Regions from separate parts of the Streptomyces sp. NPDC058877 genome, predicted to be linked through region 1. Evidence: riboswitches for the same ligand, from Rfam matches in the RefSeq annotation. Region 1 holds a riboswitch; the other holds the start of a gene.

Region 1 (5,431 bases):
CTTGGGGCCGAGGGTGACCTTGACGGCGTCAGCGAGCTGGTTCATGCCGCGCTCGAGACCGCGCCGGGCCTCCTCGTCGAACGCGATGATCTTGGCCATGTGAAGTGGTCCTCCCGGACATGGGGTGGATAACGCTCCAGGACCGCGCCGACGCCCGCGACGGACGGCCTCCGCAACTCCGCGTGGTTCCTTGCCCCACCCGGCCGGCGGCCTCGTCTGCTCGGTCCTCGTAGCACTCTCACCTTCCGAGTGCTAACGCCAATGATTAGCACTCGCCCTAGGAGAGTGCAAGCCGTTCCGGAGAACACCCAGGTACGCGGCGGGCCGGGCGGCGGGAAGGTCCGGGCGGCCACCCCGACGGCCGGGGCGGAACGCGTGAGGGGGCCGCACCCCTTCCGGGGTGCGGCCCCCTCGACGGCGTTGCGTCGGTGGCCGATCGCGCCGCGCTCAGACGGCGAGCTTGACCATGTCCGCCTGCGGACCCTTCTGGCCCTGCGAGATCTCGAACTCGACTCGCTGTCCCTCTTCGAGGCTGCGGTAGCCATCCATCTGGATCGCGCTGTAGTGGACGAAAACATCCGCACCACCGTCGACCGCGATGAAGCCGTAGCCCTTCTCCGCGTTGAACCACTTGACGGTGCCCTGAGCCATGCCTAACTCCCCTATTACTGGCCCTTGCGCGGGGCCGCACTTCACGAACCCCGGGTCAGACCCTGCGCCGGAACGCGTCGACCGCGGCTGAATGTATCTGTCCAACTGCCCTCTGCAACAGGTCATTCGACCGAGAATTCTGGGCGCCCCGGAAAGGGGAATTGGGGAGGATCCCCTTTTTTATGGGGCAAGTCGGGCCCGGCAAAGCGCACAGAAGGTACACAACGCACATGGAGTTTGGCTACTTCTTGTCGCGCGGGGACGCATTCTCATATGCGTCCGGCATGCGCGGCCGGGGGGACTTCCCCAACTCTACCGCGCTCAACCATGCAGAATTGCCCCTTCCGCTTATTGGCGCGGAAGGGGCAATTCTAGAAAGACGGGACCCCGGAAGGACGAAGGGACGGCTCAGCAGCCGCCGGCGACCGCCGGGATGATCGAGACGCCCGCACCGGCCGGCGTGGCCGTCTCCAGGCCCTGCTCGAAGCGCACGTCGTCGTCGTTCACGTAGACGTTGACGAAGCGGCGCAGCTTGCCCTGGTCGTCCAGGACGCGGGCGGCGATGCCCGTGTGGTTCTTGTCCAGGTCCGCGATGACCTCGGCGAGGGTCGCGCCCTCCGCCTGGACCTCGGACTGCCCGCCCGTGTAGGTGCGGAGGATGGTGGGGATGCGGACGTTCACGGCCATGTCTTCGTAACCTTTCAGTGCGCCAGGCCGGCGTCGCGGAACGCGTCCAGGCTCGGGCGGATGGTGGCGGTCGCCTGAGAGGTGTCGGCCACCGCGTCCAGGGTCTTGAGTCCGTCGCCGGTGTTGAGGACGACGGTGGTGAGGTCGGGGTCGATCAGACCGGCCTCGACGAGCTTCTTGGCGACGCCGACGGTCACCCCGCCCGCGGTCTCCGCGAAGATGCCCTCGGTGCGGGCGAGGACCTTGATGGCCTCGACGACCTGCTCGTCGTTCACGTCCTCCACGGCGCCGCCGGTCCGGCGGGCGATGTCGAGGACGTAGGGGCCGTCAGCCGGGTTGCCGATGGCGAGCGACTTGGCGATCGTGTTCGGCTTCTGGGGCCGCACCACGTCGTGGCCGGCCTTGAAGGCCGCCGACACCGGGGAGCACCCCTCCGCCTGGGCGCCGAAGATCTTGTAGGGCTTGTCCTCGACGAGGCCCAGCTTGATGAGCTCCTGCAGACCCTTGTCGATCTTGGTGAGCTGGGAGCCGGAGGCGATCGGGATGACGAGCTGGTCGGGGATGACCCAGCCGAGCTGCTCGCAGATCTCGTACGCCAGTGTCTTGGAGCCCTCCCCGTAGTAGGGGCGGAGGTTGACGTTCACGAAGCCCCAGCCCTCGCCGAGCGGGTCACCGATGAGCTCCGAGCAGAAGCGGTTGACGTCGTCGTAGTTGCCCTCGATGGCGACGAGGTCACCACCGTAGACACCGGCCATGACGACCTTGCCCTGCTCCAGGTCGTGCGGGATGAACACGCAGGAGCGGAAGCCGGCGCGGGCGGCGGCGGCGCCCACGGCGCCGGCCAGGTTGCCGGTGGAGGAGCAGGAGAGCGTGGTGAAGCCGAAGGCGCGGGCGGCCTCGATGGCCTGGGCGACGACCCGGTCCTTGAAGGAGTGGGTCGGGTTGCCGGAGTCGTCCTTGACGAAGAGCTTGCCGGGGGCGACGCCGATCTCGCGGGCCAGGTTGTCGGCCTGGACCAGCTTGGTCCAGCCGGGGTTCAGGTTCGGCTTCTCGGCGACGTCCGCGGGGACGGGCAGCAGCGGGGCGTAGCGCCAGACGTTGGCGGGGCCCGCCTCGATCTGCTTGCGCAGCGCCTCGGGGTCACCGGTGGGGAAGTCGTACGCGACTTCGAGCGGCCCGAAACAGAGCTCGCAGGCGAAGATCGGGCCGAGCGGGAAGACTTCACCGCATTCGCGACAGGAGAGCCCGGACGCGGGACCGAGGTCGACGGTGGTGGGTGCGACGGTCTGTACAGCCATGGAGGCGAGGCCCTTTCTCCTCATCTTTCCCATTGACGAGTTTTTCGCCATGAGACGGATTTGGCACCTTCCCTAGCCGGGGACCTCGCGCATGTGATGCGGCGCCCGTCGGACTTCACCTGGATGGTGGTCCGAAGACGGGTGACGAGTGACCGACTGGAGGGTTGCCGGGGCTTCAACGGGCCGTTTCCCTCTGCCCCTCTGGATGAGCGGTATTCGATTGTGAAGCGCGGTGGACTTTCGTTCCTGCGCTCCGACGCGGGTGGGACCCCGACGTGCATCGGGCATCCGCGTTGTTCAAGACTGTAACCGAAGGCCCGGACGCTTGGACCGGCCGTCCGAACCGCGAGATGGAGATCACGTGCTGGAAGAGGTGGAACGCTGGCTGGAGCGGCGGTCGTGGTCCATGGCGGACCGACCGCTGGAGCGGATCCTCGCCGCCAAGCGGAACACGAAGGTCAGCGTCGTCCTGCCGGCGCTGAACGAGGAGGCGACGGTCGGGGACATCGTTTCCGTGATCCGTCGCGAACTGATGACGGCGGCGGTGCCCCTGGTCGACGAACTGGTGGTGGTCGACTCGGGCTCCACCGACCGCACCGCGGAAGTGGCGGCGGCGGCCGGTGCGCGGGTGGTCGCGCGGGACGAGGTCCTCCCCCGCATACCGGCCGTGCCCGGCAAGGGCGAGGTCCTGTGGCGGTCCCTCATGGCGACGAGCGGGGACGTGGTCTGCTTCGTCGACGCGGACCTGCGCGACTTCTCGGCGGACTTCGTGACGGGGATCGTCGGCCCGCTGCTCACCGACCCGGACGTGGACTTCGTCAAGGCGATGTACGACCGCCCCTTCGGCGCCGGAGCCGACGGGCCCGCCCCCGGCGGGGTCCCCGGTCAGGGCGGTCGGGTGACGGAACTGGTGGCGCGCCCGCTGCTCAATCTGCACTGGCCCCAACTCGCCGGTTTCGTCCAGCCCTTGGGCGGCGAGTACGCGGCGCGGCGCTCGTTGCTCGAACAACTGCCGTTCCCGGTGGGGTACGGGGTGGAACTGGGGCTGCTCGTGGACGCCCTGCACACGGTGGGCCTGGACGCACTGGCACAGGTGGACGTGGGGGTGCGCAAGCACCGGCACCAGGACGGGCAGGCGCTGGGCAGGATGGCGGCGGCGATCTACCGGACGGCTCAGGTGCGGCTCTCCCGGGGACACCTGGTGCGCCCGAGGCTGACCCAGTTCGAGCGGGGCGCGGAGGGCTTCGAGCCGCGGACGTACGCGGTGGACACGGAGGAACGGCCGCCGATCGCCGAGATAGCGGAGTACGCGCACCGCCGCGTGGCCTGAGTCCCGAGGGGGTGGTGGCGCGGGCGCCCGGACGGCCCCGCCCCGCGGCCCGAAAGTGCGGCCGGCTCGCGTGGCGCGACCCCCGCGAGGACCGCTTTGCCTAGATTGCCGGTCCATGCGCTTCTCACACCACCACCCGGGCAGAGCCCTCGCGGCCGTGTGCGCCGCGGGCTCGCTGCTGCTGGCGGCGGGACCGGTCGCCGCCGGCGCGGTCGAGCCCTCGGGCCCGCGGCACCAGGGGGCGCCGTCCGGCCGCTCGGCCCCGGCGGACGGCACGGTCACGGGGTGCCCGACGCCTCCTGCGACACCACCGGCACGCTGCGCGGCGCCCCCCTCCGGCCGGGGCCCGGCGGAGGCGGCACCGGGGGCGGAGCGGTCGGCGCCGGTGGGGCGGGGCGGCGCCACGGCCGGCACCGGCGGCGGAGAGCGGCTGTGGCTGCTCGGGGCGCTCGCCGCGGCGCTGGCGGCGGCGGGCCTGGTGGCGAGGGCCGCGGTGCGCGGCCGGCGCGCCCCTGACCGGCCCTGAGCTGCGGCGACCCCGCGTGGCCGGATCCACCCGTCTCGTATACGTACGTTTGAGCGTTTCCGGGACGGGCTAGGTTCGCCACATGGCTACTGTGCTCGTGGCATCCAACCGGGGCCCGGTCTCGTACGTGCTCGGCGAGGACGGCTCGCTCGACGCCCGCAGGGGCGGCGGCGGCCTCGTCTCGGGGCTGAGCTCCGTCTCCTCGCAGGACGCCCTGTGGGTGTGCGCGGCGCTCGGCGAGGGCGACCGCGAGGCCGTGCGGCGCGGGACGGGCGAGCCCGGCGTGCGCATGCTGGACATCGATCCGGAGGTGTACGCCGACGCCTACGACGGCATCGCGAACTCGGTGCTGTGGTTCCTCCACCACCACCTGTACGACATTCCGCGCGAGCCGGTCTTCGACGCGGAGTTCCGGCGCCGCTGGGATTCCTACCGCACCTACAACCGGGCCTTCGCCGAGGCACTGGCGGCCGAGGCCGCGGAAGGCGCGGCGGTGCTGGTGCAGGACTACCACCTGGCCCTGGTCCCGGGCCTGCTGCGGGAGCTCCGCCCCGACCTGAAGATCGGCCACTTCACCCACACCCCGTGGGCGTCGCCCCCGTACCTGCGGATGCTGCCGGACGAGGTCCGGGAAGAACTGCTGTGGGGGATGCTGGGCGCGGACGAACTGGGCTTCCACACCCGGGGATGGGCGTCGGCGTTCCTTGGCTGCGCGGACTTCGACGGCGCGTCCGGGACGGCGTCCCCCGGTTCCCCGGGCGGCGACGGGCGCCGCCGGGTGACGCACCGGCGCCGGACGGGCCCGGAGCGGGCCACCCGGATCGGGACGTACCCCCTGGGCGTGGACGGCGAGGAGCTCCGGAGGCTGGCGTACCGTCCGGAGGTGGACGAGCGCCTGGCGCGGCTCCAGGAGGAGGTCGGCGGGCGCAGGACCATCGT
Region 2 (5,431 bases), on a different contig from region 1:
ATCCTGGTGTTCGTCCACAAGCACACGCACTTCGAGGGCCCCGGCCGCACCAACAAGAACGTCGTCGGCATGCCGCTGCTGCCGGTGTACATGGCGAAGGCCGGAGGCTTCTTCTTCCTGGTCTTCGGCGTCATCGCGATCATCGCGGCGATCGCCTCGATCAACCCGATCTGGGCCCTCGGCCCGTACCGCCCGGACCAGGTGTCCACCGGCGCCCAGCCCGACTGGTACATGGGCTTCGCCGAGGGTCTGATCCGTGTCATGCCGGGTTGGGAGATCAACCTCTGGGGCCACACGCTGGTCCTGGGCGTGATGATTCCGCTGGCGATCTTCCCGGCGGTCCTCGCGGCCATCGCGGTCTACCCGTTCATCGAGTCCTGGATCACCGGCGACAAGCGCGAGCACCACATCGCGCAGCGCCCGCGCAACGCTCCGACGCGCACCGCCTTCGGCGTCGCCTGGATCACCGCGTACATGATCATGCTCGTCGGTGGCGGCAACGACCTCTGGGCCACGCACTTCCACCTGTCGATCAACTCGATCACCTGGTTCGTCCGGATCTTCTTCTTCCTCGGCCCGGTCATCGCGTTCATCGCCACCAAGCGGATCTGCCTCGGCCTCCAGCGCCGGGACAAGGACAAGGTGCTGCACGGTCGCGAGTCCGGCATCATCAAGCGCCTGCCGCACGGTGAGTTCGTCGAGGTCCACGAGCCGCTCAGCCAGGGCGAACTGCACCGCCTCACCGCGCACGAGCAGTACGCGGCGGCGGAGCTCCCGCCGGCCGTCGACGAGAACGGCGTGGAGCGCAAGATCGGTCGCCTGGAGAAGCTCCGGGTCAAGCTCAACAAGGGCTACTACGGCGACGACAGCCAGATCGCCAAGCCCACGGTCGAGGAGTACAAGGAGATCCAGAGCGGCCACGGCCACCACTGATCGCCTCTTCCTCCTGACCTCCTCCGCTCCGGGATTCCCCTGAGCGGGGGGACCCCGCGGTCGCCACGGCAAGAGCCCCGTCCATTCGTTGGACGGGGCTCTTTGCCGTGCCCGGAGGTCGATAGGGTGGGGACGTATCCGTCACGTGATCACCTGGAGCCGGCCATGAGCACCGCGACCCCCGCTGGAGGACCTACCACGGCGGGCCGCTCCTGGCCCGTCCTGCTGAACGGACTGCTCGACGGCAAGGACCTGTCCGCCGACGACACCGCCTGGGCGATGGACCTGATCATGAGCGGCGAGGCGACCGACGCCCAGATCGCCGGGTTCATGGTGGCGCTGCGCGCCAAGGGCGAGACGGTGCAGGAGATCACCGGCCTCGTCCGGACCATGTACGAGCACGCCAACCTCATCGAGGTACCGGGGCCCGCCGTCGACATCGTCGGCACCGGCGGCGACGGCGCCAAGACCGTCAACATCTCCACCATGGCGTCGATCGTGGTCGCCGGCACGGGAACGAAGGTCGTCAAGCACGGCAACCGCGCCGCCTCCTCGGCCTCCGGTTCCTCCGACGTTCTGGAGAAGCTCGGCATCAACCTGCACCTGACCCCGCAGCGGGTCGCCGAGGTCGCCGAGGAAGCCGGCATCACCATCTGCTTCGCGGTGAAGTTCCACCCCTCGCTCCGGCACGTCGCCGCGGCCCGCGGCCAACTGGGCATCCGCACCACCTTCAACGTCCTCGGGCCGCTGACCAACCCGGCCAAGGTGCGGGCCCAGGCGGTCGGGGTCGCCGACCCCCGCATGGCGCCGGTCGTCGCCGGCGTCTTCGCCGAGCGCGGCAACTCCGCACTGGTCTTCCGGGGGGACGACGGCCTGGACGAGCTGACCACCACCGCCACCTCCCGGGTGTGGGTGGTCCGGGACGGCGGCGTCACCGAGGAGCGCTTCGACCCGCGGGACGTCGGCATCGAGCTGGTGCCTCTGGAGGCCCTGCGCGGCGCCGACGCCTCGTACAACGCCGATGTGGCCCGCCGGCTCCTCGCGGGGGAGACCGGCCCGGTGCGGGACGCGGTGCTGCTCAACGCGGCGGCTGCGCTCACCGCCCTGGAGCCCGGCAGCGGCACCCTGACGGAGCAGTTGGCCGCGGGCATCGCGCGGGCGGCCGAGTCCATTGACTCCGGCGCGGCCCGACGGTCCCTCGACCGCTGGATCGCGGCCAGCAACGCGTAGTCGGCGCGGCGTTCGCGCCCGGCCCCGGTCCGGCATCCGGACCGGGGCCTTGCGTTTCCGCGATCATGTGGCAGGATGCGTGACAGGTCATGAGCGACAGCTGTGAAGCCCCGGCTAGCTGTCCGGCAACCCTCCGTCCGTGGCGGGGTGCCCCGGGTGAAGACCGGGCCGTAGGCAGCGAGGTCTACGGCAAGCGCGGACCCCTCGACACACCAGGGGTCCTGGTTCTTCGAGGAGCGTTTTCCGTGAGCAAGCGAATGCGATAGGGCGACAGCGCCCCTTCTTCCCCCTCGGAACAAGGCCACTTCCGCGTGCCCGTGCGCATGCAGGCCCGCGCCCCGCGCCGTCTCCGAGGCACCACCCGTACCCCGCCGCCCGGCCGCGTACGGGATCCGAAGCCATTCCGCACCGCCCGCCGGGAGATACCGCCATGTCCGCAACCCCGCACGCCGTCGCCACCACGGTCGAGTCCGCCGAACCCCGCTGTACCGCCCCGCTGCCGGTCCTCGGCCGGGACGTCACCGTCCCGCTCGTCACCGGCGGCGAGGTGACCTACGCGGCGCTCGACTACGCCGCCAGCGCGCCGGCCCTCCAGCGGGTCTGGGACGACGTCGCCGCGTACGCCCCCTACTACGGCAGCGTCCACCGCGGCGCCGGCTACCTCTCGCAGCTCTCCACCGACCTCTTCGAGAGCAGCCGCGCCACCGTCGCCGAGTTCCTCGACTGCCGCCCCGGAGACCAGGTCGTCTTCACCCGCTCCACCACCGACTCGCTCAACCTGCTCGCCCGCGCGCTCCCGGCCGACTGCCAGGTCTTCGTCTTCGAGACCGAGCACCACGCCTCCCTGCTCCCCTGGGAGTCCGTCCGGGCTCCCGGGAGCAACGGGGGGAGCGGGCCCCGCGTGACCTACCTCGACGCGCCCCGCACCCCGGCCCGGGCCGTCGAGGCCCTGGAGCGGGCCCTCGCCGACCGCGAGCCCCACGGCCCCGCCCTCGTCTGCGTCACCGGCGCCTCCAACGTCACCGGCGAGCTGTGGCCGGTGAAGGAGCTGGCCGCCGCCGCCCGTGCGCACGGCGCCCGGATCGTGCTCGACGCCGCCCAACTCGCCCCCCACCACCCGGTCTCCGTGCGGGAGTGGGACGTGGACTGGGTCGCCTTCTCCGGGCACAAGCTGTACGCCCCCTTCGGCGCTGGCGTCCTCGCCGGGCGCCCCGACTGGCTGCAGGAGGCCGAGCCCTACCTCGCCGGCGGCGGAGCCTCCCGCACGGTGGCCCGTCGGGCCGACGGGGGAGTGGACGTGGAGTGGCACACCACCGCGGCCCGGCATGAAGCCGGTTCCCCGAACGTCATCGGCGCCCATGCCGTCGCCTCCGCCTGCAAGGCGCTCACCGAGGCCGGCTTCGATTCCCTGGTCGCCCGTGAGCAGCGCCTGATCGCCAAGGTCCGCGAGGGCCTCGCCGGGGTGCCCGAGGTGCGCTTCCTCTCGCTCTTCGGCGACGGGGCGCCCCGCGTCGGCGTCCTCTCCTTCGTCGTGGAGGGCTGGAACAGCTCCCACCTCGCCGCCGCGCTCTCCGCCGAGTACGGCATCGGCGTCCGCGACGGTCTCTTCTGCGCCCATCCGCTGGTCCGCACGCTGCTCGGCGCGGACCGCCGGGACCCGGGCGAGTGCGGGGGGCAGGGGGCGGAGGGCGGCCCCGCCCTGAACGCCATCCGGGTGAGCTTCGGCGCCGGTACGCCGGACGAGCACGTGGAGCGCTTCGTCCGTGCGGTGCGGGCCCTCGTCCGGGACGGCGCCCGCTGGAAGTACCGCACCGAGGACGGCCGCTGCGTCCCCGACCGCGGCTGACGGCTCACTCGTACGGGTGAAGGGGGCCTCCCGGTCGGGAAACCCCCTCCGCTCGTGCCGCGTACGCGGTCTCAGGACTCCAGGCCGATGGCGAAGGCCGCCTCCAGGTCGTGCTGGGAGTACGTGCGGAAGGCGACGTGGGTGTCGGTGGCCTCGACGCCCGGGATCTTGCTGATGCGGCCGGGGATCACGTCCGCCAGGTCGTCGTGGCGCGGCACCCGGACCATCGCGATCAGGTCGTACGTACCGGTCACCGAGAAGACCTCGCTGACGCTGTCGAGCGCGGCGATCGACTCGGCGATCTCCGGGATGCGGTCCACGCTGGTCTTGATGAGCACGATCGCGGTGATCACGGCTGGCTTTCTCCCTCGGTCGCCGCGGCTTGGGCCTTCACTCTATCCCCACCCCGGTAGCGCCCCCAGGCGTAGAGAAAACCGACGGAGAAGCCCACGACGTGGGCCAGATAGGCGACGCCGGGACCCGCGCCCGCCGCCCGCGCGGCCAGCCACTGCAGCGTGAACCAGAAGATCAGCACGATCCAGGCGGGGAAGCGCAGCGGCAGGAAGAACAGGAAGGGGAAGAGGCTGGTGACCCGGGAGCGGGGGAAGAGGAAGAGGAAGGCCCCGAGCACCGCGGAGATCGCCCCCGACGCCCCGACCAGGGTCTGTTCGTTGGTCGCGTGGGCCGCCGCGTACCCGAGCAGCGCCAGGTAGCCGGTGCACAGGTAGAAGAGGGAGAACCCGAGCGGGCCCATGCGCTCCTCGGCCATCGCGCCGAAGACGAACAGGAAGAGCATGTTGCCCAACAGGTGCAGCCAGCTGCCGTGGACGAAGAGCGCGGTCAGCGGGGTGAGCAGGGCCCGCGGCTCGCCGCCCATCAGCTCGGCGGGCACCACGCCCCAGCGACGGAAGTAGGCTCCCTGGGCCGCCAGGAGCTCCTCGCCGGTGCCGTACGCCGGGTTGAGTCCGGAGACGGGACCGGCCACGAACAGGAGGCAGCAGGCGGCGATCAGCCCGTACGTCACCGAGGGTCCGCTGCGGACGCCACGCCAGGCGCCGAGGACCGCACCTCGCCATTCGATCACGGACAGATCATGGCGTACCGGGGTCGAAGTGGACAGAGCGCCTCGCCGTGCCCCGCCCTTCCCCCGAGGCCGTAGGGTTACGGGCATCACCACCGCAGTTCGAAGGCGCACCGCGGCTCCCGCACCTGGTACCACGCAACAGGAAGAAGGACGGCACGATGACGACGGTTCCCCTGCCGACCGCCGAGACCCGCTGGCGCTGCACGCTCTGCGGCAACCTGACCCGCTTCGACGTGACCCGGTCCTCCAAGGTCGTGGAGTACGTCCATCTGGACCTCGCCGGCGAACCCACGGTCGAGGAGCGGCAGGTGGTCAGTGAGACCATCGAGTCGGTCCGC

What was found. Region 1 has a riboswitch for S-adenosylmethionine ahead of thrC (threonine synthase). Riboswitches for the same ligand answer to the same signal wherever they lie in the genome.
Region 2: it holds a riboswitch for S-adenosylmethionine, as region 1 does, so the genes downstream of both, ACFW2Y_RS25880 (aminotransferase class V-fold PLP-dependent enzyme) here and thrC (threonine synthase) in region 1, are expected to answer to the same signal.

Annotation. Positions count from the first base shown of each region.
Region 1 is NZ_JBHYMF010000039.1:22,053-27,483, forward strand. It holds gene groL (chaperonin GroEL) at 1-99, opposite strand, end outside; gene ACFW2Y_RS12310 (cold-shock protein) at 448-651, opposite strand; gene ACFW2Y_RS12315 (MoaD/ThiS family protein) at 1,060-1,338, opposite strand; gene thrC (threonine synthase) at 1,353-2,660, opposite strand; SAM riboswitch class I at 2,654-2,848, opposite strand; gene ACFW2Y_RS12325 (glucosyl-3-phosphoglycerate synthase) at 2,998-3,966, shown strand; gene ACFW2Y_RS12330 (hypothetical protein) at 4,082-4,492, shown strand; gene ACFW2Y_RS12335 (trehalose-6-phosphate synthase) at 4,575-5,431, shown strand, end outside.
Region 2 is NZ_JBHYMF010000135.1:3,992-9,422, reverse strand. It holds gene ACFW2Y_RS25890 (cytochrome bc complex cytochrome b subunit) at 1-933, shown strand, start outside; gene trpD (anthranilate phosphoribosyltransferase) at 1,099-2,163, shown strand; SAM riboswitch class IV at 2,249-2,365, shown strand; gene ACFW2Y_RS25880 (aminotransferase class V-fold PLP-dependent enzyme) at 2,594-4,009, shown strand; gene ACFW2Y_RS25875 (Lrp/AsnC family transcriptional regulator) at 4,081-4,362, opposite strand; gene ACFW2Y_RS25870 (rhomboid family intramembrane serine protease) at 4,359-5,093, opposite strand; gene ACFW2Y_RS25865 (hypothetical protein) at 5,252-5,431, shown strand, end outside.